Regions from separate parts of the Terribacillus sp. JSM ZJ617 genome, predicted to be linked through region 4. Evidence: riboswitches for the same ligand, from Rfam matches in the RefSeq annotation. Region 4 holds a riboswitch; each other region holds the start of a gene.
The links. Region 4 has a riboswitch for S-adenosylmethionine ahead of metK (methionine adenosyltransferase). Riboswitches for the same ligand answer to the same signal wherever they lie in the genome.
Positions count from the first base shown of each region.

Region 1: it holds a riboswitch for S-adenosylmethionine, as region 4 does, so the genes downstream of both, ACH6C1_RS01955 (methionine ABC transporter ATP-binding protein) here and metK (methionine adenosyltransferase) in region 4, are expected to answer to the same signal.
Region 2: it holds a riboswitch for S-adenosylmethionine, as region 4 does, so the genes downstream of both, ACH6C1_RS10585 (cyclase family protein) here and metK (methionine adenosyltransferase) in region 4, are expected to answer to the same signal.
Region 3: it holds a riboswitch for S-adenosylmethionine, as region 4 does, so the genes downstream of both, sfnG (dimethylsulfone monooxygenase SfnG) here and metK (methionine adenosyltransferase) in region 4, are expected to answer to the same signal.

Region 1 is NZ_JBISEQ010000001.1:391,587-395,803, reverse strand. It holds gene ACH6C1_RS01965 (MetQ/NlpA family ABC transporter substrate-binding protein) at 1-557, opposite strand, end outside; gene ACH6C1_RS01960 (methionine ABC transporter permease) at 563-1,225, opposite strand; gene ACH6C1_RS01955 (methionine ABC transporter ATP-binding protein) at 1,216-2,241, opposite strand; SAM riboswitch class I at 2,320-2,431, opposite strand; gene ACH6C1_RS01950 (alpha-galactosidase) at 2,717-4,217, opposite strand, start outside.
Region 2 is NZ_JBISEQ010000002.1:845,529-849,745, reverse strand. It holds gene ACH6C1_RS10600 (SGNH/GDSL hydrolase family protein) at 1-104, shown strand, start outside; gene ACH6C1_RS10595 (cell wall hydrolase) at 240-680, shown strand; gene ACH6C1_RS10590 (nuclease-related domain-containing protein) at 818-1,678, shown strand; SAM riboswitch class I at 1,783-1,869, shown strand; gene ACH6C1_RS10585 (cyclase family protein) at 1,955-2,692, shown strand; gene ACH6C1_RS10580 (glycosyl hydrolase family 28-related protein) at 2,767-3,933, shown strand; gene ACH6C1_RS10575 (hypothetical protein) at 4,042-4,217, shown strand, end outside.
Region 3 is NZ_JBISEQ010000003.1:10,696-14,912, reverse strand. It holds gene ACH6C1_RS11585 (zinc-dependent metalloprotease) at 1-172, opposite strand, end outside; gene dhaK (dihydroxyacetone kinase subunit DhaK) at 387-2,129, opposite strand; SAM riboswitch class I at 2,257-2,361, shown strand; gene sfnG (dimethylsulfone monooxygenase SfnG) at 2,461-3,543, shown strand; gene ACH6C1_RS11570 (DUF4317 domain-containing protein) at 3,829-4,217, shown strand, end outside.
Region 4 is NZ_JBISEQ010000001.1:1,227,267-1,231,483, reverse strand. It holds gene asnB (asparagine synthase (glutamine-hydrolyzing)) at 1-618, opposite strand, end outside; gene metK (methionine adenosyltransferase) at 754-1,953, opposite strand; SAM riboswitch class I at 2,137-2,241, opposite strand; gene pckA (phosphoenolpyruvate carboxykinase (ATP)) at 2,429-4,012, shown strand; gene ytkD (RNA deprotection pyrophosphohydrolase) at 4,044-4,217, opposite strand, start outside.

The DNA of each region.
Region 1 (4,217 bases), 840 kb from region 4:
ACACGTGGAGTTTGCTGGGCAACAACAGGTACGATTTCAATGTTCTTCGGATTCTCTACAATTTTGGATGGATCTCCGAACTGGCCAAAGTCATCCGCTAATTTTATAACGCCAGCTGCTTCCAAAGCCCGCAGTGATCTAGCTTGGTTAGATGGATCATCCGGGATAGCAATCTTATCGCCTTCCTTCAGTTCATCAAGGCTTTCGATTTTCTCTGAATAAGCTCCAATTGGGGCAATGACTGTCGAACCGATTGGTACAATAGTATCGCCATTTTCTTTGGCATATTGACTCAGGAAGGCGATATGCTGGAATGAGTTCATGTCGATTTCACCGTTGGCCAACGCTTGGTTTGGCAGTGTATAGTCAGAGAATTCCACAAGTTCGATATTGATGCCCTCTTCCTTCGCCTTTTCCTTCAAAATTGGCCATTGATCCCCATCAGAACCTGTTACACCGATTTTCACTGTTTGGCTGCCATCTGCTGAGCTGCTCCCACACGCTGCAAGGATAAATACAAAGGCTAACGAAACGATTCCAAGTAGAGCTTTTTTCATGTCGATCATCTCCTTAAAATTTTTCTTGAAAGTGTATTGCCGACCCATTGGGCAAGCTGGACAAGCACAATTAAGATAACGACTGTAACAATCATGACGCTCGTATCAAACCGCTGGTAGCCATATGTCATCGCTACATGTCCGAGACCCCCGCCGCCGACCGTTCCTGCCATTGCCGAGAAATCAATCAAACTGATGGTAATGAACGTCAATCCGAGAACGAGCGGACCGAGAGCTTCCGGAATCAAGATGGTAAAGATTATCTGAAGAGGACTGGCTCCCATGGCCTTAGCTGCCTCGATGACACCCGGGTCAATACTGATGAAGTTATTTTCTACAACTCGTGCGATGCTGAATGCAGCTGCGATGCTCATCGGGAAGATCGCGGCCCATGTACCGATGGTCGTGCCAATCACCTCTCTGGTCAGCGGACTGATCGCGACTAGGAATATAATGAAGGGGATCGGGCGGATAATGTTGATCAGGAAGTTGATAATTTGAAAAAGGAACGCATTTTCCAGAATGTTTCCTTTACGGGTTATGAATAGTAGAAGTCCGAGAATGATGCCGAATATAGAACCTATGACCAATGTGACAGCCACCATCAGAATCGTCTGACCAGTCGCCTCGACAATACGCGGCCAAAAAGTTTGCCAATCTACGCCCATGCCACATCCACCTCCTCTATTTGTACGATCTCTTCCAATTCCCTTACAGCACCGGCTGTTTTACCTTCGTCACCGTCAAAGCTGACAAGCAAATTGCCGTAGAATTTTGCCTGGATTTCTTGGACGGAACCATAGACGATATTCACGTCAATATCGTGCTTTCTTGTTACCCGGGATAAGACTGGATCGCTTGCCACCTCTCCTTTGAAAATGATTCTGTACAGCTGCTTCCCGCCTTTTTGCCGCCACTCATCTAATAACGATGGAGATGGGAGATCCTGCTGAACGGAGCGGATAAAACGTTTTGTCGTCTGGTGGACAGGACTTGTGAATGTATCGAATACACCGCCAGTTTCTATAACCTCTCCATCCTCCATAACAGCAACCTTGTCACAGATAGCTTGAATCACATGCATCTCATGCGTGATCAGCAGAATTGTAATACCGAATTCCTTGTTCACCTTTTTAAGTAGACGAAGAATTTCACCTGTTGTATCAGGATCCAGTGCCGAAGTTGCTTCATCACAAATCAGAATATCCGGTGATGTGGCTAATGCTCTGGCAATGCCAACTCGCTGCTTTTGTCCTCCTGACAGCTGTTCCGGATAATCCTTTGCTTTATCCGACAGTCCGACGAAATGGAGAAGTTCATTCACTCTCTCTTTTATTTTAGCTCGCGGCATTTTTGCCAGTTTCAAAGGATAAGCAACATTACCAGCAACAGTCCGCGAGGTTAACAGATTGAAATTTTGAAAGATCATCCCTATCCTGCGGCGTACTTTCCGAACTTCACTAGGACGAAGACTGGCTAAATCCACACCTTGCACTTCCACCGAACCTGCTGTCGGATTTTCCAGTACATTGACAAGCCTGAGCAAGGTACTTTTACCGGCTCCGCTAAAGCCGATAATGCCGAATATCTCTCCTTCCTCGATTGTCAGATTCACATTTCTAACAGCATGCACTTCCCGTTTTCCGATTGTAAATGTCTTTGAAACATCCTTGAAAGTAATCATCATTTTCCTCCCATCAACACAAAAGAGCCCTCTTTTCCTTATCCAGAAAAAGAGGGCTCCACGTATGAAACTTCCTCATTCTCATCTTCCAAACGCTCATGAGCGTTTGCAGGAATTGGCACGGTATTTAATAATAAACCCGTTGCCGAGACGTCATAGGGCCTGATCCCTCGGTCTCTCTGGATAAGAATAAAACAAGTATGCAGTTGTAAGATTTGATTACCATGTTATGGGATTGCAGATTGAAAGTCAATCACTTTTTTAAAATTCTTTTTTCTGGTATTGGATAATCCCTTGCTGTGGCCAGCTTGCGTTAGCTGTTTATGCATTTTAGAAAAAGGGTGCTTCACAGCCTTTCAATCATAATAAGACGCATATTGGCTAGTTTGGAATAGTAGCTAAAGTATACGATAGCCAAGCCTGTTTTCCTATACAGCCTAATAAAAAAGTCGCATCAAAAATGCGACTTTCAATGTTATTCAGCTGTTAGGTGCCAAGTGTAACTCACAAAATCCCCAATAAGGTCTGCAGGTACACGAATACCGCTGTACGCCAGTTCATCACCACTATATATTTCTTCCGTACCATTGATTCTGTAGTTTTTAGCTTCATCCAATCCCTTCATCCGTAAAGAAGCGAGTGGTGCTGCTGGCTCTGCCAGAACACGATAATAGCAGACAAAAGCTTCTGTTTTATCTTCGTTAACAAACATCCAAGCAGTTTCATTGCCTTCAAAAGGACTTTTCAGCCGATAGAATCGACCGAACTGAACAAGTCTGCGAATCTCCTTATAGGTGTTAATCTGCTGCTTGACGACTTCCTTCTCCTCAGGACTAAGCTTTGTGAGGTCCAGCTCGTATCCCAGATTCCCTGCCATCGCGACGTCACCCCGCATCTCCAATGAAGTAAATCGGTGTACTTGATGGTTCGGAACATCGGATACATGGGCACCCATCGAAGCAATGGGATAAAGCAAACTTGTAGTATGCTGAATTTTAAGCCTTGAGACAGCATCTGTATTATCACTTGTCCATGTTTGTGGCATGTAATACAGAATTCCCGGGTCATAGCGGCCGCCGCCGCCTGAGCAGCTTTCAAACAGAATCTGCGGAAAACGGGAAGTGATCTTATCCATCACTTCATAGACTCCGAGAATATGTCGATGTGCCGTTTCCCGCTGACGCTCAGGAGGAAGCAAGGCAGAACCAACCTCAGACAGATGACGGTTCATATCCCATTTCACATAAGTGATTGGGGCACTTTCCAAGATGGCTGCTACTCGCTTAATAATCTCCTCCCGAACGTCCTGTCTTGAAAAATCGAGCACGAGCTGATCACGGCTTTCCGTACGATATCGATCCGGCACATGCAGACACCAGTCAGGATGCTCACGGTACAAATCACTGTCCACCGATACCATTTCCGGCTCGAACCAAAGTCCAAATTGCATATCTAAATCGTTTACACGTTTCGCCACATCTTCAAGTCCATTCGGCAGCTTCGTTTTATCGACAAACCAATCTCCCAATGATGTGGAATCTGAATTCCGTTTTTTGAACCAGCCATCATCCAATACGAAAAGCTCGATTCCTAGCTCACTGCCAGCCTTAGCGATTGCCTCAATTTTATCAGCATCAAAATCAAAATACGTCGCTTCCCAGTTATTAATCAGAATCGGCCGCTCTTTATCTCTGTATTCTCCTCTTACTAGATGCTGCTGATAGAACCCATGCAGCGTTTGCGACATTCCTCCCAAACCATCCGCTGCATAAACAAGCACTGCTTCTGGTGTTTGAAATGTCTCATTGGGTTCCAGCAGCCACGTGAAGTCGAACGGATTGATACCCATTGTCACCCGAGTTGTCGCAAACTGATCGACTTCTGCCTGGGCTAGGAAATTACCGCTATAGACAAGATGAAAACCAAACACTTCCCCTTGATCTTCTGTTGCATGCTTCTCCATCAAGGCGATGAAC
Region 2 (4,217 bases), on a different contig from region 4:
CGCAAACGGATTTGACAACAGACGGTGTGCATATGACGGACGCCGGTAATAGACTGATGGCTGATACGTGGCTGGAAGCCTATTTTGCAGCAGAACATAATTGATTTTATCTGGTCCTATAGAAAACACTGGTGTGGAATGGGAGAAAAAATGAATTTTCCACACATATGACTAAGCCCTCCTCTAATACAATGACATGAAAGCGGGTCTTTTTCATACGCTGTATGTGGGGTGATAACATGGCGAGAGTACAATACAATAGTTCGGACATTGATTTGATGGCTAGAATGATGCGTGCAGAAGCCGAAGGGGAAGGGCAGCTGGGAATGCTGTTTGTAGGGAATGTCATTGTAAATCGTGCTGTAGCTGATTGTTTGGATTTTGCAGATGTAAGATCGATTAACGATGTTATTTTCCAAATACAAGGCGGGAATTACTCATTTGAGGCTGTTCAGAAAGGAAATGTGTTTTACCAGCGAGCACGTGAGCAGGAAAGAAGATTGGCAGAAAGGAATCTGAAATCCTGGAGACAACAGCCTGCTGCGTACGCGCTTTGGTATTTTAACCCGTATGCACCATGCCCTCCGACATGGTACGGTCAGCCTTTTGCGGGTCAATTTAAAGACCATTGTTTTTATGAGCCGCAGGCTGGGACGTGTGACAGTGTTTATATGGGTTAACATGAATTGTGAAAAAGGGAATAACCTTATTATAAGGTGTTCCTTTTTTATTTATCTAATTTAATACATATTATTACATTTAAACTATGGTAAGGTTATCCTATTATATTATATTTTTTACAACTGCAGATTTGAATGTGGTAATTGAAAAGAGGCTGATTAAACTGTTTCAAAAGTTGTTTGGTAAAAAATCTAAGTCACAGAAATCAAATGTAAAATCGGAAAAACCTAAAACAGAATCAAAAGCAAAGAAACCTAAAATAAATTCAACCAGAATTGGCGAACTTGGAGAGTACAAAATCAATATACAGCTTGATCAGCTTCCTAAGGACAGCCGTTATTTAAGTGACGTATTAATCCTTAATTCTCGTGCTAAATCAGGATATTCACAAATTGATCACTTCATTTTTACCTCTAGGGCGATATTTGTAGTTGAAACAAAAAATTACGCCGGAACAATATATGGTGATCGAAATAGAGAAAAGTGGAGTGTGAATGGAAAGTTTCCGATGATGAATCCTTTTCATCAAAATTATGGACATGTCCAAGCACTAAAATCGATTCTATCACTAGAAGAGGACACGAATATTGTTTCCATTGTCTCATTTACTAGAAGATGTACGTTTAAAGTGAATGAAGAACTGAGAAAAGTTCAATCGAATGATCTCATCGTTTATGATACGGAATTATCGGAGTACATAAACAGAAAAATGAATGTTTTAAGAGTACAGAGCAATTCTCCTATATTCTCTGATGAAGATATTTCACGTATGCACAGTATATTAAGTGAAAAGAACATAAAGGATCCTAATATTAGAAAAGAGCATATTGAAGCGTTGAAACAGAAGAAACATAAAGAGACATCTGCTGTACAGTCTACCAATGCCAAATGTTACATCTGTAATGTCGCAGTCTCTAAAAAGGTAGAGTCCTTCTGTAAGGCTAATCACAATCGATTTAGCGGGAATGTCTATTGTTATGAACATCAAAGAGGATAGTGGGCTCGAGCAATGATAGCAGTCGCCAAATATATAACTAGCTATAGTTAATTTTCTTGAACTGTTAAGCGGTTTTACTATATAGTATTAGTTAACAGAATATTCTCTTATCAAGAGAGGCGGAGGGACTGGCCCAATGAAGCTTCAGCAACAGACTATATGTACTGTGCTAATTCCAGACTAGATAAGAATCGGACTACATAATGTAGCAAACCTCTTCTTATTTAGGAGAGGTTTTTTGTGTTCTCTTAAACTAATTATATGAGGTGAGAGTTTATGTCAAACGAATTGAGTAAAGCGTTGGAAGTATTAAGAGAAAAGAAGTGGGTGGATCTGACGCATACATTTGGTCCTGAGTCTCCGCATTTCTCGGCATTCAATTCTGCAATGTTCGAAACACTATTCTCCCATGAAGATGGCTTCTTCGCCCAGAGCTTTACTTTTCCGGGACAATACGGTACGCATCTGGATGCACCGATCCACTTTGTGCGGGATACACGATATTTAGAAGAACTCGATCTGAAAGAATTGGTATTACCGCTTGTTGTAATTGATAAATCCAAAGAAGCTGCTGCAAATCATGACTATTCACTGTCTGTGGATGATATTCTGACGTTTGAATCAGAATATGGCAAGATTGAGCCTGGCACGTTTGTTGCTTTACGCACGGACTGGAGCAAGCGCTGGCCAAATCAGCAACAGATGGATAATAAAGATGAACAGGGAAACAGTCATTCCCCTGGCTGGTCACTGGATAGTCTGAAATTCCTGTATGAAGAACGTAATATCAAAGCGGTAGGACATGAGACATTTGATACGGATGCAGCAGTCGATTTTCAGAAAAACGGTGCGTTGCTTGGTGAATATTATGTGCTGGAACAGGATTCCTATCAAGTGGAGCTGCTGACGAACTTGGATCAGCTGCCAGAAAAAGGTGCGTTCATCTTTAATATCGTTCCGAAAGCAGGAAAAGCGTCAGGATTTCCTGTTCGTTCATTTGCGGTCTTGCCATAAAGTTGCTCTCCATATGATTAAGCCGTTTCCAATTCGGTTAATGGATAAAATACTCACGAAATGGAGGCGGCAGGATGGATAAGGAACAAAAGTTACCAGCTGTTTTCAGTCAACTGGCAGAAAAGCTTCGAGACATAAGCCGAACAAGCAATCATTTAGATGAATTGTTAAAGTCAGCTTATACAGTAGTAGCAACCGATCACCCGCTGGTCAGAGCGGATGGAAGACATGATGATGCAAAAGGTATTCAGCAGCTGTTGAACTTGGCTGATCGAAAGAAGGGCATACATATTGTCTTTCCGCCAGGACTTTACACACTGCGACGTCCTTTACGTCTCAAGCCAAACACGTTCTTTGAGGCGGATGATAATTCTATATTCCGAAAAAAGCATCATGGACCGATGCTGCTAAATTTACGCAGGCGGAATCGAATGCGTTCTTATAGCGGCAATGGCAATCTGATCATTCGAGGCGGAACGTGGGATGCAAACTACCCAGCCTACCGTGGAGGCACTAGCTTTGTGCTGGCGCATGCGGAGAATGTGATTATCGAACAGCTGCGGCTGGTGGAACATGGCGGAGGGCATGCAATCGAATTGAATGCTGTACGTAATATCGAAGTGCGCCATTGTCAGTTCCTCGGCTATGATGACCGTGGGGGAAAGCGCACATACAGTGAAGCAATTCAGCTTGATTTAGCTAAAGCACGCAGGGTTTTCCCGTGGGGAGGATCTGTGTTCGACCACACAACATGTCAGGATATTTGGGTTCATCACAATAGTTTTGGGCCGTCTGAGACAAAAGGAAGCTGGGGAAGGGCTATTGGATCACACTCTGCAACAGCAGACAGATGGCATGAACGTATTTTCGTGACAGACAATGTAATGAAGGAAACGCTCCAATGGGCTGTCCGTGCTTATTCATGGCGGAATGTTGTTCTTTACAATAATCGAATAGAATCATGTGGTGGTGGGATTGCTATTCATCCAAATCATGTAGACGGCAGAAATGACACGGACAGCAAGAACCGTCCTACTGGGCGCAGCAACCCTATCAAGAATTTCCTGGTCATACAGAACACCATCTGCGGCGGCGGAAATTATGCCTCAGCGATAAGGCTGAAAGGTGATGAGCAGTCACCTATAACTGGTGCATACCTGCGTGGTAATCATGTGGAATCTTATCCCGGAAGAGGGGTTCTTGTTACAGGTACAGCGGACGAACAGAGCCGCTCCTTCTAGGCAGTCACCTCGATTATAATAGTTAATTAAATGTAAGTTTTCTGTATATTATGGAGAAAATATGCATATGGGAGTCGATACATGCTACACTTTTGTTGGAGGTGGCCTATGTATTTAGATGAGACGAAACGTTATCGGTTTATTGGATCCGTTCCTTTCGGGAAATACTTCATGGTCCGCATCTATGACCTGGAACTGCAGCAGGAATATACATTATCTGATCGGCTTCTGAGTCAATATACAGATAAGCCCTTGAAGGAATTTTACCTTCAGATCAAGCGTAA
Region 3 (4,217 bases), on a different contig from region 4:
ACTCCAAGTCTTTGAAATCCCCTGCTTTAGGGAGCTTGTCTCCAATATGGTCAAAACCGACTGTTTCATGGTTATGCCCATGATCATGCACTGCGTCAGCTAACGATACAGAAGGGACTGATAATAAGGACGTGATAAGCAGAGCTCCAGCAAGAATCGATTTCTTTTTCATATGAATCCTCCTTAAATAGATTTAAAGTAGAATTCTATGATTTTCTGTCAGATTCCTGTCTATCTGGATTGGGAAAGAAAGGCCTAGTTTGTCGGGAAAAGATAGCTTTTGTCACCCTCCCTTTACAAGGTTTTTGACAAAGATATACTACATACTAACCAAAGCAATCCAAAACCTGAACTAATCTAGGAAACTCACTCTCTGCTGCATAGGATTATTTCAATGCAGCAGCTAATTTAGTAAAAATGACACCCAGTGCATGCGCGCCTGCATCCGGATAACCAAGACTGCGCTCTCCTACCGTTCCAGCACGTCCCATCCGTGCAACGATTTCCTTCGTATTCTCCGCACCAGTAACAGCAGCCTCTGCGCCTTTTTTGAAGGCTGTCTTTACATCTTCATTAGCTGCAGCACTCTGCTTCCAGCTATCCGCACATGGTGCGAGTGCATCAATCAATGTCTTATCCCCGACCTCAGCTCCGCGACCAAAGGAGCGTTCTCCAATATCCTGGATTGCCGTTACGACATGCTGCAGGATATCTGCGAATTCTGTTACAGTGAGCTCTTTCTTCTCACCAGCTGCTTTTCCGGCAGCACGGAACGCGCCACCCCATATTGGTCCTGAAGCACCACCGCAATGCTCCATGATCACCATGGAAGAGGCATCAAGGAAGCTGCCAATCGTAAGGTTGTCTTCATCAAGAATATGTTTCCATTCCCGTTTCAATTGACGGAAGCCTTTTGCCACACTATTACCGAAATCCCCATCTCCAGCGTGGGTATCAAGCTTGTTGAAGGCAGCTTCATTTTCAATGATAATTTCGCTCATTTTATCCACTAAGTAGATGATGTTTTCCAGTGTAATAGAGTCCTCTTTTACTTGTGCATACGCGCTGTCTGTTTCTACCTGATAAGAAACATCCGCATTGTCTGCTGCTTCCTTAAAACTGGAAAACGCTGGCTGCTCCACAGGTCCGTCAATCTTGAGAGCTGGTGTATCTGATTCACTGGAGAGCAGAGTGCGCAGCTCATCATCAAGTGACATAATCGTTACCGACACACCTGCCATATCGATACTAGTCATATAGTTGCCTACGAATATCCGATTTATTTTGATATTCCGTTCAGCAAGCTCACGATTGACAGATTGATTGAACAGATACAATTCTTGTAATGGTGTTCCGCCAAATCCGTTAATCAATAAAGCCGCATCTTCCTCTGGCTGTCCTTCCTTCAGCAGATCCTCGACCATCCGTTTGGCTAATTCGTTGGCTGATAGAACCTTTTCCCGTCGGATACCAGGTTCCCCATGGATACCGACGCCATACTCCATTTCATCCTCTGCAAGCTTGAAGGTCGGTTCACCACCTGGCAATGTGCAGGATGTCAAAGCAACACCGATACTGCGTGTCCGAGAGACAGCTTTTTCCGCTACCGCTTTTACCTGCTGTAAGTCACGCCCTTCAGCCGCAGCTGCTCCAGCGACTTTATGTACAAGTACGACTCCAGCAACACCACGTCTTCCAACTGTATACAGACTATCCTCCACTGCGATATCATCATCTACCTTCACATGATCCACTTCCAGCCCATCTTCCTTAGCGAGGTGGGCCGCGTTCTTGAAGTTCATAATATCCCCGCTGTAATTCTTGATGATAAGAAGCGTACCTTTCTCTCCTGCCGTCTCCTTGATAGCTTGATAAACTTGTATTTGGGAAGGCGAAGCAAACATATCGCCACATACCGCTGCATCCAGCATGCCTTCCCCGACAAAGCCTGCATGGGCAGGCTCATGCCCGCTTCCTCCCCCACTGATTAAGGTAACCTTATTTGTCTGTAATTGTTTTCGTTTGATCACTTTATACTTCTTCAATAATTCGAGTTCCGGGTGAGCCAATACCAGCCCGTGACACATCTCCAGGACAACATCCTCTGGTCGGTTAATGATTTTTTTCATTGGTTATCCTCCTCTAATACAAAGCGAAAGTGTCTTTCTACCTCCAGCTTAACAGAACAATCCAGCAATTGCACAAACTAGGTTGACAAGTCTGAATACTTTGTTTACAATCACTAAAAAAATAGTTTTCTTATCAAGAGAGGCGGAGGGACTGACCCAGTGAAGCCTCGGCAACCGACTGTTACCAGCACGGTGCCAATTTCAGAAGGATATTACATCCTGAAGATGAGAAGCGTGAACGGATGGTAGTTACATACCCGCAGCCCTTCTCTTTTATGGAGAAGGGCTGTTTTCGTACACTCTTGATAAGTGAGCTGCTGGAGGGTAAAGGATGACGAAAGTGAAATTTGCATATTGGGTACCGAATGTGAGCGGCGGGCTAGTCATATCCAAGCTGCCGCAGAAAACGGACTGGAGTTTTGCAGCGAACAAACGCTACGCGCAAATCGCTGAGCAGAACGGCTTTGAATATGCCCTTCTGCAAACACGTTTTATCGCAAGCTACGGCGCTGATAAACAGCTCGAAGCAATAACCCTCGCCTCTGCCCTAGCAAGCGTCACCGAAAAATTGAACCTAATCTCGGCAGTCCATCCAGGTCTTTGGCATCCAGGCGTCTACGCCAAAATGCTCGCTACACTGGACCATATTAGCGGAGGTCGCGCCGCTGTCAATGTTGTCAGCGGCTGGTTCAAACAGGAATTCATCAGCTACGGCGAGCATTGGCTCGATCATGATGAACGATACCGGCGTTCCGAAGAGTTCATCCGTGTGCTCCGGGCATTGTGGGAGGAAGAACAAGCTACCTATCGAGGAGACTTTTACAGGCTATCAGACGCCCCTTTGAAACCAAAACCAGAAAAGCAGATTCCGATATTCCAAGGCGGCAATTCCGATGTGGCTCGTGACATGGCTGCTCGTGTTTCCGATTATTATTTCATGAACGGCAATACACTCGAAGGCTTCCAGCAGCAAATCCAAGACGTGAAAGCCCGTGCAGCCAATCAAGGCCGTGATGTAAAGTTCGCTGTAAACGGCTTCGCCATCGTCCGTGACACAGAAGAAGAAGCTGTATCCCTGCTTCGTGATATTGTGAGCCATGCCGATACGGAAGCAGTCGAAGGCTTTCGTGAGTCCGTCAAGGACGCTGGTCAAGCAACCCAAAGCAAGCAAGGCATGTGGGCAGACTCTTCCTATGAGGATCTTGTTCAATATAATGACGGTTTCAAAACCGGTCTGATAGGTACGGCAGAACAGGTAGCTGACCAGATCATTCGTCTTAAACAAATTGGTGTTGACCTCGTCTTAACTGGCCATTTCCATTACGAAGAAGATCTGGAGCGCTTCGGCCGTGAAGTCATTCCACTTGTACGTGAGAAAGAAGCAGCACTGGAAGATGTGACACAGCCCATTTGATATGGGCTGTTTTAACTTAATAAGCTTCCATGATAGCAGATTATTTATACTATTTTTTTAGCTCTCTATTTCTTTCACAAAAATAAAACTAGATTTTCCTCGTTTGTTTAGAAGCAAATCATCTCTTAGTATTTGGCTTCATTTGAAACTCCTTATACTCATTACTTGAACTTCTAATCTTATTTATTTCAAAAACCTACATTAAAAGTCCCGTTTCGCAATCTATCTCTATGTTAAAATAAGTGAACATGCTTTTCACTCTATCAATAAGGAACGGGAAACGATATGAATAAAAAGGACATCGCAACGATTCGCAGGCAATTTAAAAAAGGCAATGATAAACTTAAAATCTCTGATATTTTCAACGTATATATCATGAAAGAATCCAGTGACATCTATCATCACGAAAGTATGCCGTTTGGCATGCTGGATGAAGATCAACAGGAGTTGTTCTTGGGCAATTTCAAAAAAGTACTAGCAGGTCAGCCTGATGAGAAACTATTTGAACTGAAATTCAAACGGGATGTGGAGGACAGCAGCCAATTCATCCTGCACCGCGGCTTACTAACAAATGATGTAGAAGAATGGACGAACGACATGCTGAAGCTTGTTGCTAAGATGCTGGAAGACAGACAGTATGAGCATGATGTGGTCATCTCATTCATCAAGGCAGA
Region 4 (4,217 bases):
ACCAGGCTCTATCTTTTTGATACCTTCTGTCATCGTGAATGGCTCCGGTACATACTGGTAGCTCAAATAATGCTGCAGCGCTTCGGTATCAACTGTTTCTGATTCTTCCAGAAGTGTGATGCTCTTCTTCTCAGAAGCGAAGAAAATCTCATCTTCTGTCTCCTTATAAAAGAGCGGTTTGATGCCGAATGGATCACGTGCTCCGAAAAGTGTTTTCTTTTCTTTATCCCATAGCAAGATGCTGAACATACCGCGAAGCTCTTTAAATGCTTCCGTTCCGTATGTATGGTACATCGCAGCGATGACCTCGGTATCGGATTCCGTTTTGAACTCTGCGCCTTTTTTCAGCAATTCTTCACGAAGCTCTACATAGTTGTAGATTTCTCCGTTGAAGACCATCCAGATTTTTTCGTCGTCATAGCTTAATGGCTGGACACCAGCCTCGATATCAATAATACTCAAGCGGCGGAAACCGAATGATACATGCTCGTCATGGTAATATCCTTCATCATCCGGACCGCGGTGCGTGATGATGTTGTTCTGTTGTTTGAATTTATCCTTATCAGCTTGCGTTAGTTGTTTTACGTTCTTTCTAATTACGCCAATCAAACCACACATTTACTTATTAGCCTCTCTTTCATTACTTCTAGCCATTAATTATAGCATAAAACAATTCGGTTCTTGAAGGAAGATTATGGGCGCCGACACAAAAAAAAGCAAGAGCGTAATTATCGCTCTTGCCTTTCAAGCAGATTATGCAAATGTATAGCTTTCCAGCTGTACTGCTTTGTCAGTCTGCTCCCAAGGGAAGTTTTTATCTGTACGTCCGAAGTGACCGTATGCAGCTGTATCTTTGTAGATTGGCTGACGCAGGTTCAGCATTTTGATGATGCCGGCAGGACGAAGATCGAATAGATCGCGTACTGCTTTTACCAATGCCTCTTCGGATTGTTTGCTTGTTCCGAAAGTATCGATACTGATGGAAACTGGTTCAGCAACACCGATTGCATAAGCAAGCTGTACTTCACATTTATCAGCAAGACCTGCTGCAACAATGTTCTTCGCCACATAACGTGCTGCATAAGCACCGGAACGGTCCACTTTCGTAGCATCTTTCCCGCTGAATGCTCCGCCCCCGTGACGAGCATAGCCGCCATACGTATCAACGATGATTTTACGGCCAGTCAGACCTGCATCACCTTGCGGCCCGCCGATAACGAAACGACCTGTCGGATTGATGATGTATTTCGTATTTTCGTCCAGCAATTCCGCTGGAACAACAGGTTTGATAACAAGCTCTTTCAAATCAGCGTGGATCTGAGATTGCTCGACTTCCGGATGATGCTGCGTGGAGATGACAATCGTATCAATACGTACTGGATGATCGTTTTCATCATATTCTACCGTTACTTGTGTTTTCCCATCCGGACGCAAGTAATCCACAGTTTCATCTTTCCGTATCTTCGCCAATTGCTTGGATAGACGGTGCGCCAGTGAAATTGGCAGAGGCATGTATTCTGGTGTTTCATTGCTTGCATAGCCAAACATCAAGCCTTGGTCACCTGCGCCGATTGCATCGATTTCTTCGTCTGTCATCAGCCCTTCACGAGCCTCAAGCGCCTGATCGACACCGCCTGCGATATCTGGAGATTGCTCATCGATTGCTGTCAATACAGCACATGTATCAGCATCAAAGCCATATTTCGCACGTGTATAACCAATTTCCTTGATTGTTTTACGGACGATGCTTTGGATATCAACATAAGCGCTTGTTGTGATTTCACCTGCAACAAGTACAAGACCTGTCGTAACAGTCGTCTCACAAGCAACACGGGCATTCGGATCCTTAGCTAGTATTTCATCTAATATAGCATCCGAAATCTGGTCACAGATTTTATCCGGATGGCCTTCAGTAACGGATTCTGAGGTAAATAATCGACGATTAGCAGTCATTCTGCCAAATCCCCCTTCAACTACGATTAATACGGAAGTTTTACTCTTTCCAAGTATGTTATTAAGAAACTTGATAATGGGTGAAGGTTGAAAGAGCACTACCAATAGTATTGCTCTTTTTCTGTTATTAAGCCGTTACATAAAAAAAACCTTCCATCATAACAGAAGGATGGCTTATTCCCTCTCTTATCGTTCAAGGTATCCCTTGCTCAGGTTGAGCACCATTTCACAAATGTGACGGTTGCCGGGTTTCTTAGGGCCTGTCCCTCCGCCTACTCTGAATAAGAGTGTTTTCCGTTCGCAACTATGTTATCGGAACAGCCTACAGAAGTCAACAAAATCATGTTAATACCAACTAAAAAACTAGGAATTATTATTCGATAAAGCATCCGCTTATTGATTGCATTTTAAAATAGTATGTATTAATATTTTAATGTGTTATACTAATTAAAAATTTAAAAAAGGCGGGATCCAGATGCGAATGATGCACGCATTAACAGCGTTAGAAGAAATGCGCTCCCAATCCAATGTAAGAAAAAACTTATCCGCGGCTCAGCTGACGGAGGCGGCATTGTCCCGCCAGGAAGCACGTCTGACAAAGACTGGTGCTCTGCGGGCTGCGACAGGAAAATATACCGGCCGCTCACCAAAAGATAAATTCATCGTCAAAGACGAGCTTTCCGAAAACAAAGTGGACTGGGGAAAAGTCAACCAGCCTATCAGCGAAGAAATATTCGAACACTTATTAGGTAAAGTCGTCGACTACCTGCAGGCGCAGGAAGAAGTTTTCTCATTCCAAGGCTTTGCCGGAGCTGATGAACGCTACCACCTTCCGATACAGGTAATCAATGAATACGCTTGGCATAATCTGTTTGCCCACCAATTGTTCATCCGGCCGAGTGAAGAAGAGCTGGCTGCACATAAACCTGCATTCACTGTCATCTCTGCTCCTGGTGTAAAAGCAGATCCGCTAGTCGATGGCACTAATTCAGAAGCATTTGTAATCGTCTCTTTCAAACAGCGCGTAATCGTGATAGGCGGTACAGAATATGCCGGGGAAATGAAGAAATCCATTTTCTCTGTAATGAATTTTCTCCTGCCGCAGCAGGAGATCCTTCCGATGCACTGCTCAGCCAACGTCGGACCTGATAATGATACAGCCCTCTTCTTCGGTTTATCCGGAACAGGTAAGACGACACTATCAGCTGATCCGAACAGACCTTTGATCGGGGATGACGAACACGGCTGGTCACCTGATGGTATCTTCAATATCGAAGGCGGCTGTTACGCTAAGTGCATCAATCTTTCCGCTGAAAAAGAGCCGGAAATTCATGGCGCCATTAAATTCGGTACGATTCTTGAAAATGTAGCAGTTGATGAAGCTGGTGTTTGTGATTATGAAGATGGATCTGTAACGGAAAACACACGTGCAGCTTACCCGATTGACTACATCAAGGGCAGTCTGCCGAAGAGCTTGGCAGGTCATCCAAAAACAATCGTCTTCCTGACAGCAGATGCGACCGGCGTCCTGCCGCCAATCAGTAAACTGACAACTGAACAGGCAATGTATCACTTCCTTAGCGGCTATACGAGCAAGCTTGCCGGAACAGAGCGAGGCGTCACAGAACCTGAAGCAACATTCTCGACTTGCTTCGGTGCTCCATTCCTGCCGCTGGCACCTTCTGTTTATGCTGATATGCTCGGGGAAAAAATCAGTGAGCATCAAGCAGAGGTATATCTAGTCAATACCGGCTGGACGGGTGGAGATTATCACTCCGGTTCCCGAATGAAGCTTGCCTTTACAAGAGCAATGGTTCAGGCTGCTCTCAGCGGAGAACTGCATGATACAGAGACTACGCAAGATCCGATCTTCGGCCTGCATGTTCCTGTTTCTATTGCAAATGTGCCAGCAGAGCTGCTGATGCCGGAAAATGCATGGGAGGATAAAGCTGCTTACAAAGCGAAGGCACAAGAACTTGCAGTAAAATTCCATCAAAATTTTGCTAAATTCGATTTCATTGATGAAACTGTCCGCCAAGCAGGACCGCTATACAGATAAAAAGAACTGCCCCATAATCGGGGCAGTTCTTTTACATTGTCTTTTCAAACTTATCTATATGGTGCAATGCACTAGGCAGCACCTTATCTTTCATCATAAAGCTATATTCTGCATGCTGTGCCAGATGGGAAGGGAACTTCTCGACCAGTACTGGTCCATATGTTTCCAAGTAATTGGATTTCTTTTTCAGTTCCGAAATGATGGC